3 regions of the Bradyrhizobium sp. USDA 3262 genome follow, and region 2 is predicted to be linked to each of the others. Evidence: predicted binding sites of a transcription regulator. Region 2 holds the regulator's gene; each other region holds the start of a gene.
The links. Region 2 encodes PhoB, which activates phosphate uptake and scavenging genes when phosphate is short. Its sites were predicted from a motif close to TGTCATNNANCTGTCAT; they were not measured.
Positions count from the first base shown of each region.

Region 1: a site for PhoB is predicted at 1,872-1,888, ahead of phnC (phosphonate ABC transporter ATP-binding protein). Genes of this name have one in related genera too.
Region 3: a site for PhoB is predicted at 1,211-1,227, ahead of ACVWYP_RS28750 (phospholipase C). Genes of this name have one in related genera too.

Region 1 covers NZ_JBSSCT010000001.1:3,579,750-3,583,025, forward strand. The annotation lists gene ACVWYP_RS16470 (alpha-D-ribose 1-methylphosphonate 5-triphosphate diphosphatase) at 1-1,142, opposite strand, end outside; gene ACVWYP_RS16475 (chloramphenicol acetyltransferase) at 1,139-1,804, opposite strand; gene phnC (phosphonate ABC transporter ATP-binding protein) at 2,015-2,830, shown strand; gene phnD (phosphonate ABC transporter substrate-binding protein) at 2,910-3,276, shown strand, end outside.
Region 2 covers NZ_JBSSCT010000001.1:2,046,455-2,049,730, reverse strand. The annotation lists gene ACVWYP_RS09440 (IS110 family RNA-guided transposase) at 327-1,268, shown strand; gene phoB (phosphate regulon transcriptional regulator PhoB) at 1,348-2,058, opposite strand; gene phoU (phosphate signaling complex protein PhoU) at 2,205-2,921, opposite strand; gene pstB (phosphate ABC transporter ATP-binding protein PstB) at 3,029-3,276, opposite strand, start outside.
Region 3 covers NZ_JBSSCT010000001.1:6,116,583-6,119,858, reverse strand. The annotation lists gene ACVWYP_RS28755 (alpha/beta fold hydrolase) at 1-852, shown strand, start outside; gene ACVWYP_RS28750 (phospholipase C) at 1,303-2,949, shown strand; gene ACVWYP_RS28745 (cytochrome-c peroxidase) at 3,059-3,276, shown strand, end outside.

The DNA of each region.
Region 1 (3,276 bases), 1.5 Mb from region 2:
AGCGAATGAACGAGGGAGCTCGCGTCCGCCAGATGCACCAGCCGTCCGGCTGAGATCACAGCGACGATGCGCGGCCGCAGCGGCACCTTGTCGTCGACGACGACGATGTCGGCACGGCGGCCGGCGGCGAGCACGCCGCGGTCGGCGAGCCCTGCCGCGCGCGCCGGTGCCGACGAGATCAGGTCCCAGGCCCTGGCGAGCGGCAGGATGCCGTCGGCGACGAGGCGGAACGCCGCGAGCAGCTGCGCCGGATAATAGTAGTCCGACGCCAGCACCGAGCAGAGGCCCTGTGCGATCATGTCGGATGCCTTGGTCCAGCCGGTATGGCTGCCGCCGCGCACCACATTCGGCGCGCCGAACACGATGAAGTCGCCCGCATCAGCGGCGTCGCGCGCGGTCTCCTCGTTGACGGGAAATTCGGCGATCACAGCGCCCAGCGTGCGAAACTCCTGGCGCATCGCCGGGCTGTTGTCGTCGTGTGAGAGCATACGGATATCAGCCGCGCGCGCAGCGGCTGCCAGTCGCGCGATCGAGGCGGGCACCTCGGGGCGGCGCGCCACGACCCGGTCGAGCATGTCGTTGACGGCCTCGACGGAGAGCCCGGTGCGCTCGGCCAGCTGGTTGCGCTTCTTCGGCTTGACGTTGCTGTGGTCGTTGAAGGCGAACAGATCGATGCGGCCTTCACTGAGCCATTGAATGATCTCGGCCTCGGCCTCGAGATTGTGGGTCTCGTGGCGCAGATGGAAGCGCGTGTCGGCGGCGAGTTGCGGCCGCAGCGCCTCGATCGCGTCGAGCAGCTTGCGCGCATTCTCCGCGCTGCGCAGGCCGGGCTCCCACGACCAGGTCGTGCCATGGAACACGGTGGTGATGCCGTTGGCGATCGCCTGCCGGTCGCTGTCAACAAGCGCCACGTCGGTCGGGAAGTCGACGCTTGGGCGCGGCATCATCTGCCGCTCGAACGCATCGCCGTGCAGGTCGATGATGCCGGGCAGCACCAGCAGGCCGGTGGCATCGATGTGAAGCGCGGCGCGACCCTGCTCGGCGTCGAGCGCGCCGACGTCGCGGCCCGCGGTCCGCAGCGAGGTCTCGACCAGGGCGCCGTCAACCAGCGTGCGCCCGCCCTCGATGAAAATGTCCGTCACGATGCGGCGCTCCGTTGTTTGTTCTGTGATTGGGATACGGCCTCGGCCTCATGCTTGTCGAGGAATTCCTCGACCGCGAGCTTGCGAAAGTCGGGCAGGACACGGCGAAGTGTTTCGTGATCCCAGTCCCACCATGCGAGCGCGGCAAGGCGGTCGGCGATCGTCTCGGAGAAGCGCCGCTTCATCGGCCGCGCCGGATTACCGGCGACGATGGTGTAGGCGGGGACGTCCTTGGTCACGATCGCGCCGGCGGCAATGACGGCACCAGTTCCGATGTTCCGTCCTGGTAGCAGGATCGCACCATGCCCGATCCAGACGTCATGGCCGATATGCACGTGATGCGCACGTCGCCAGTTGAAGAAGTCGGTGTCGTCGCTCTCTCCGGGAAAATACGCGCTGGCGCGGTAGGTGAAATGCGCCTGGGTCGCGCGATGCATCGGGTGGTTGCCGGGGTTGATGCGGGTCATCGCCGCGATCGAGCAGAACTTGCCGATCGAGGTGTAGGTGATCTGGCTGTCGTTCACGACGTAGGAATAGTCGTCCATGCTGACTTCAAGCAGGATCGTGCGCGCGCCGACCTCGGTATATTTGCCGAGCTCGCTCTCACGGACCGACGCAGTCGGGTCGACGGTCGGCACAACCGAGAGTGTCTTTCCGGCCATCAGGGCCTCCGCAAATCTTCAAGAATCTTGGGCTTCCGGGGATGCGTGCTCGTCATCGGGACGCTTGATGACAACATCATGACGTTGCGATGACGGCAAGCGAGCGACAAGGGAGGGGTGTGGACGATCGCCGCACCGCAGCGCTGTCGTCACATAACTGTAAAACGCCGGGGATAGCGATGGCCCAACGAGGCGCGGTTGGAGCATTACATGCTGGTGGTGGAAGGTTTGACGTGCCGGTTCGGCACGAAAGCCGCAGTCGACAACGCGTCCTTTTCGATCGCGCCGGGCAGCTTTGTCGGCGTGATCGGTCGCTCCGGTGCCGGCAAGTCGACGCTGCTGCGAATGATCAACCGTCTCGCCGATCCGACTTCCGGCCGTATCCTGTTCGAAGGCACCGACGTTACCGCGTTGCGCGGCAAGGAACTGCGGCGGTGGCGCGCGCGCTCGGCGATGATCTTCCAGCAGTTCAACCTGGTCGGCCGCCTTGATGTGCTGACCAATGTGCTGATGGGCCGGCTGGCCCAGATTCCGTCATGGCGCTCGCTGGCGCAGGTCTGGCCGGAACAGGACAGGGCGCTGGCGCTGTCGGCGCTCGAGCAATTCGACATCGCCCAGCTCGCGGCACAGCGCGCCGACCAGCTCTCCGGCGGCCAGCAGCAGCGCGTCGCGATCGCCCGCGCGCTGGTGCAGGAGCCTGACATCATTCTCGCCGACGAGCCGATCGCCTCGCTCGATCCGCGCAACACCAAGATCGTGATGGATGCGCTGCTGCGCATCAACAAGCATTTCGGCATCACGGTGCTCTGCAATCTGCACTCGCTCGACCTGGCGCGGACCTATTGCGACCGCCTGGTCGGCATGGCCGCGGGTCGCGTGGTGTTCGATGGCGCCCCCGCGGCGCTCACCGACCATATCGCCCGCGAGCTCTATGACCTCGAGGCCAATGACGTCATCGGTGCGGCACCGCTGCCCGCGCCCGACGGTGCAACTGCGCCGGCACTCGGCACCGCAGCCGCGGCCTGAGCGTCGCGCACTTTTCAATCTGGGAGGCCGAGCATTTTGCCCGGCCAACAGGTGCAACTACGACAAAAGAGGGGTAGTCATGTTCACTCGTCGCATCATTCTGGCTGGCGCTGCCGCGCTGGCATTTGCCGGTTCGGCCTCCGCGCAGGACTGGAAGGCAAAATATCCGGAGCTCACCTTCGCGGTGGTGCCGGCCGAGAACGCCTCCGGCGTCACCGAGCGCTGGACGCCGTTCGTCGCGTATCTGTCGAAGGAACTCGGCGTGAAGGTCACGCTGCGCATTGCCAACGACTACGCGGCCGTCATCGAAGGCCAGCGCGCCGGCAACATCCAGATCGCCAGCTACGGCTCGGCCTCGTTCTCTCGCGCGCGCTTGACCGGCGTCAAGACCGACGCGTTCGCCAACGATATGAACGCCGACGGTTCGACCGGCTATTACTCGGTGT
Region 2 (3,276 bases):
ACCTGAAAAACAAATCCCCGCGAAAGCGGGGATTTTTTTATGGCGCGTGGCCCGTTACATCATCGGCGTCGTCCCGGCGAAAGCCGGGACCCATAACCACTAATGCGTGTTGTTAGAAAGCCGTCTGGCCCCGTGCCGATTACGCCGGCCGCGGCGTATGGGTCCCTGTGTCTTGGAAGTCTGTCAGGATGAGGGTGGGCGGGAAGCCGTTGGGTCCTTGGCGCTTGACGCCGTGAGCCGGCTCGGTCTCCCGCCCGTTCCATCTATCAACCTGAACAGTTGCACGAGGCTGCGCCAACAGACCTCGCATCACAGGGACAGGCACCGTGATCATAGCTCTTCGTTACGTCGGAATCGACATCTCCAAAGACCACCTCGACATCTTTGATGAGGCTGACGGCGTGCCGAGGCGCATTGCCAACGCGCCACAGGCCATCACACAGCAGGTGGCGCGTTGGCAATGCGATGCGCTGGTGGTCTTCGAGGCGACGGGTATCTATGACCTCGCGCTTCGCGAGGCGCTGCGTCAGGCCGGGATCCAGTTCGCACGGATCAACCCGGCCCGTGCCCGCGACTTTGCACGGGCCAGCGGCCTACTCGCCAAGACCGATCCGATCGATGCGCGGATGCTGGCGGCCTTTGCGCGGGCCATGCAACCCGCCCCCGAGCAGGTCGCCGATCCTGCACGGGGCGCCTTGGCGAGGCTTGCAAAACGGCGGGATCAGCTGGTCCTCATGCGCGCCCAGGAGAAGAACCGGCGCAGCGAGGCCGACGATCGCGCCATGGCCGAACGCATCGGCCGCCTCATCGAGGTCCTCGACAGCGAGATCGCCGAGATCGAGGCCGACATCAGCGCATTGATTAAAGCCGAAGCGGAGATCGCGGACGATGCGAAGTTAATGCGTTCGCTGCCCGGCGTGGGTCCCGTGGCCTGCATGCAGCTCATCGCGCAGATGCCGGAACTCGGGCGGGTCGGACCGAAACAACTCGCAGCGCTCGCTGGCCTTGCTCCCTTCAACGTCGACAGCGGCGCCTTCCGCGGCAAGCGCAAGATTGCGGGCGGCCGAAAGCGCGTTCGTGACGCCCTCTATATGGCGGCCCTCAACGCAGTTCGCAGAGCAGATCCGTTCAAGGCCTTCTATGCACGACTGCGACAGGCGGGAAAACCAGCCAAACTCGCCCTCATCGCCGTCGCCAGGAAGCTGCTCACGGTCCTCAATGCCATGATGCGAGACCGAAAGCCGTACCTGCAGACCAAACCAACATAACAGTTGCCGGCTCCCGTGCGCAATTGCGCACTAGGCCGGGACGACACCGTGCTACGGGATATGAATCCCGCAACGGCCATTACGGCTGCGGCTCGGCCTTGGCAAAGCGGTCGTCGAGCGCGTAGCCGGCGCCGCGCACGGTGCGGATCGGATCCTGCTCGCGGCCCGGATTGAGCAGCTTGCGCAGGCGGCCGATATGCACGTCGACGGTGCGTTCATCGATGTAGATGTCGCGGCCCCAGACGCTGTCGAGCAGTTGCTCGCGGCTGAACACGCGGCCGGGATGCTCGAGGAAGAATTCGAGCAGGCGATACTCGGTCGGCCCGAGATCGATCGGGCGGCCCGAGCGCGCCACGCGGCGCTTCTCGCGGTCGAGCTCGATGTCGCCATAGGTCAGCACGGTTGCAAGCCGCTCCGGGCTCGCGCGGCGCAAGAGGCCCTTCACCCGCGCCAGCAGCTCCGGCACCGAGAACGGCTTGACGATGTAATCGTCGGCGCCGGTGGCAAGCCCGCGCACGCGCTCGCTTTCCTCGCCGCGCGCGGTCAGCATGATGATCGGAAGCTGCTTGGTCTCGGGCCGCGCCCGCAGGCGGCGGCACAGCTCGATGCCGGACAGGCCCGGCAGCATCCAGTCGAGGACCACGAGGTCGGGAACGCGCTCCTTCAGCCTCGTGTCGGCATCGTCGCCGCGCCCCACCGTCTCGACATCGTAGCCTTCCGCATCGAGGTTGTAGCGCAACAGCGTCGTCAGCGCTTCCTCGTCTTCGACTACCAGAATGCGTGCGCTCATCGGTTTAAGTTCTTTCTCTGTGGTGATCCGTTGCCCAGACGCAAACCGAAACGCTTACTTCCTTGAGCATAGTCCCCGCGGAAACGAATTGTCGCGAGGATCGTCCAGTTTCACTCTTGCCGGTTTCGCGCTTGCCGATGATGCCTTCAGTTGCCCGGCACCGTGGTGGCAAAAGTGGTCATGTCCCCCTTCGGGCGCTTGTCGGTGATCTGCTGGCCCTCGATCATGTAGAACACGGTCTCTGCGATATTGGTAGCGTGATCGCCGATCCGCTCGATGTTCTTGGCGCAGAACATCAGATGGATGCAGAACGAGATGTTGCGCGGATCTTCCATCATGTAGGTGAGCAGTTCGCGGAACAGCGAGGTGCAGATCGCATCGACCTCCTCGTCGCCCTTCCAGACGTTCATCGCCGCCGGCAGGTCGTGCGCGGCGTAGGCGTCGAGCACCGACTTGACCTGCGACAGCACGAGGTCGGTCATGTGCTCGAGGCCGCGGATCAGCTTCAGCGGCTGGAAATCGCTCTCCAGCGCCGCGACACGCTTGCCCATGTTCTTGGCGAGGTCGCCGATCCGCTCGAGGTCGGTGGCGACGCGCATCGCGCTGACGATCTCGCGCAGGTCGATCGCCATCGGCTGGCGGCGCGCGATCGTCAGCACCGCGCGCTCTTCGATGTTGCGCTGCAGATTGTCGATCTCGATGTCGGCGGCGACCACGCGCTTGCCGAGCGCGACGTCGCGACGGATCAGCGCGTCGACCGACTCGGTAATCATCCGCTCGACCAGGCCGCCCATCTCGGCGACCAGGCGGGTCAACTCCTGCAGGTCGCTGTCGAATGCCTTGGCGGTATGTTCAGAAGCCATCGCTTGTCTCCCTCAAACCATGATCCCGGGGATCATGGTTTCGTGTCCTGAATTTTAGCATGCCCTGATCGGAAAACCGGTTTCCACTTTTCCGGATCATGCGCCGGTCAACCGAACCGGCCGGTGATGTAGTCCTGGGTGCGCCGATCGCTCGGTGAGGTGAAGATCTTGTTGGTGTCGTCGAACTCGATCAGCTCGCCGAGATACATGAAGGCGGTCTTGTCGGAGACGCGCGCCGCCTGCTGCATGTTGTGGGTGACGATCGCGATCGTGTAGTCCTCGGAGAGCTCCTGGATCAGCTCCTCGACCTTGGCGGTCGAGATCGGGTCGAGCGCCGAGCACGGCTCGTCGAACA
Region 3 (3,276 bases), 4.1 Mb from region 2:
CTCTATTTCGAGGAGACCGGATCGGGGCATCCGGTAATCCTGGTTCATGAGTTTGCCGGCGACCTGCGCAGCTACGAGCCGCAGATGCGGCACTTCGGCAAGCGCTTCCGGACGATCGCCTACAATGCGCGCGGCTTCCCACCGTCCGATGTGCCGGAGCAGGTCTCGTCCTATTCGCAGGCGCGCGCCGCCGACGATATCCTGGCCGTGCTCGATCACATCGGCGCGCCGAAAGCGCATATCGTCGGTTTGTCGATGGGCGGCTTTGCGACGCTGCATTTTGGATTGCGTCACCCTGATCGGGCGCTGTCGCTGTGCATCGGCGGCTGCGGTTACGGCGCCGAGCTCGACAAGCGCGAGACGTTTCGCGCCGAGGCCGACGTGATCGCGGGCATGATCCGCAAGGAGGGCATGCCGGCCTTCGCCGAGCGCTACGCCTACGGGCCGACCCGCGTGCAATATGAAAACAAGGACCCGCGTGGCCACGCCGAGTTCAAGACCATGCTGGCCGAGCATTCGGCGGTGGGATCGGCCAATACCCAGCAGGGCGTGCAGAAGGAGCGTCCCTCGCTCTACACGCTGGTCGACGAGATGAAGCGGATCACGGTGCCGACGCTGATCATCACCGGCGACGAGGATTGGCCTTGCCTGCTGCCGGGCATCCTGATGAAGCAGAGCATCCCGTCGGCCGCGCTCGCAGTGATGCCGAACTGCGGCCACGCCATCAACATCGAGGAGCCCGACGAATACAACCGGATCGTCGGCGATTTCCTGTCGCAGGTCGAGAGCGGCCGCTGGCCGCAGCGCGATCCGCGGGCGGTCAGTGCTTCAATAACGGGAATGAAGGAGTAGGCTTCACGCCGAGTTGAATCGCGGCCTTCATCCGCCACCAGGCCAAGCATCCGCGCCTTTCGAGCAACATCCTCGGAAGGCGCGGATTTTTTTCGGGCGTGAGCACGCCGCGACAGCAGGCGGCGCACAATCTGTTCGCATGATTGCTGTCATTCAATTCCATGTCTTGTGACCGAAACCGCGTCCACAGATAGCCGCTCGCGTGAGACGGAAGGGGAGGGCGTCTGTCATGCGCGCAAAGATTGGTCCCTCGATGCCTGCTGCAACCGATGCGGACATGAGCGCGCATCATCATTCGTCGCATTCATTCGATCGACACAGCGCTGTCATCGGCGATGGATAACTTGTCGCAGGTCGACGTCATAAATCCTTAAAAATAAAAGGGGCACTACGGTGAAAGCCAAATTTCTTTCGACGGTCGGAGTCTGTCTGGTTGCTGCCGCTGCGGTGATGTGCAGCGCCGCAGCTCAGGACGACAACAAGGGCAATAACGGCCACGATCATCATCCGCACGACATCCACACCCAAACGCCGATCAAGCATCTCGTCGTTATTTTCAACGAGAATCGCTCGTTCGATCACTACTTCGCAACCTATCCTGTTGCGACCAACCCGACCGGCTCTATCCCGTTCACGGCGAAGCCGCATACGCCGAAGGTCAACAACCTCGCCAACGCCAATCTGTTGACCAACAACCCGAACACCAACCCGGCCAACGGCACCGGCGCGACCAATCCGTTCCGCCTCGACCGCACCCAGGCCAACACCAAGTCGCAGAATCACGCCTACACGCCCGAGCAGCAAGCGGTCGACAACGGCAAGGAAGACCTGTTTCCGAAATTCACCGGTCGCGGCACCGCCGGCGGCGTCGGCGCCTTCGGCACCAACGGGCAGGTGATGGGCTATTTCGACGGCAACACCGTCACCGCGTTCTGGAATTACGCCCAGAACTTCGCGATGAGCGACAACAACTGGACCGACACCTTTGGTCCGTCGACGCCCGGCGCGCTCGAGGTGGTTGCCGGCCAGACCAACGGTGCGCAGAACATCGTCGGCTCGTCGTCGTCGATCGCCGACGGCCAGGGCGGCCTGACGCTGATCGGTGATACCGACCCTGCCTACGATGCCTGCTCGAGCACGACCAGCCAGGTCCTGATGACCAGCAAGAACATCGGCGACCTGCTCAATGCCGAGCAGATCAGCTGGGGCAGCTTCATGGGCGGTTTCGACCTGACGCTAAAGAACAGCAACGGCACCACCAACTGCGGCCGCAGCACGTTCTCGAGCAACGTCAACGGCACAGTCGTGGACTACATCCCGCACCACGCCTGGTTCCAGTACTACAAGTCGACGGCCAACCCGACCCATGCGCGGCCGAGCTCGGTAAATGCGGTCGGACACACCTATGTGCCCGGCGGCAAGACGCTCGATCCGGCCAATCACGCCTACGACCTCGAGGACTTCTACGCCGCGGTGAAGGCCGGCAACTTCCCTGCCGTCTCCTACATCAAGATGCCGGCCTACCAGGACGGTCATCCCGGCAACTCCGATCCGCTCGACGAGCAGGCCGGCGATGTCGAGCTGATCAATTTCCTGCAGAAGCAGAAGGAGTGGGGCGAAACCGCGGTCATCATCACCTATGACGACTCCGACGGCTGGTACGATCACCAGTACCTTGCGCCGATCAGCGCCTCGTATGACCCGACCGCCGACCAGGTCAACGGCCCCGGCCAGTGCGGCCGCGGCATCGGCAAGCAGACGCAGCCGAACGGCCTCAATGGCCAGCCGGTCAACGGCCGCTGCGGTCCCGGCACGCGAACCCCGTTCCTGGTGATCTCGCCCTTCGCCAAGCGCAACTACGTCAGCCACACCCGCATCTCGCAGGCGTCCGTGGTGCGCTTCATCGAGGACAACTGGCTGCACGGCCAGCGTCTTGGCGGCGGCTCGTTCGACGACAGCGTCGAATCGATCGCCGACCTGTTCGACTTCGAGCGCGGCCACGGCCAGGACCACGAGTACCGGCAGGACACGCTGTTCCTTGATCCGACAGCCGGAACGGTCATCGTCAGCCCGCCGGATGATCACCATCACCACTAACGCCCTTCGGTTCTGATCCAATCAGAACCGAAGCTCTGCCCTGACGCGTTCTGCTCGCGCGAACTGGTCTCCAGTTCGCGCGAAAACGCTTAACGACACTGGATCTGACATGAACCGCCGCACCTTGTGGCTTCTCGGCGCCGGCTTGCTGTGCATGGCCGGCACTGTTGCGGCCGTCGAGACGCAGGGACTTCCGGGGACCAATCCGAACCCGGTGCAGCTCAGGCGTCCGCCGGTCGCCCCTCTGTCCGCCATGGCGCTGCTCGGTCAGAAGATCTTCTTCGACGCGTCGCTGTCCTCGTCGGGCGCGTTGTCATGCGCGTCCTG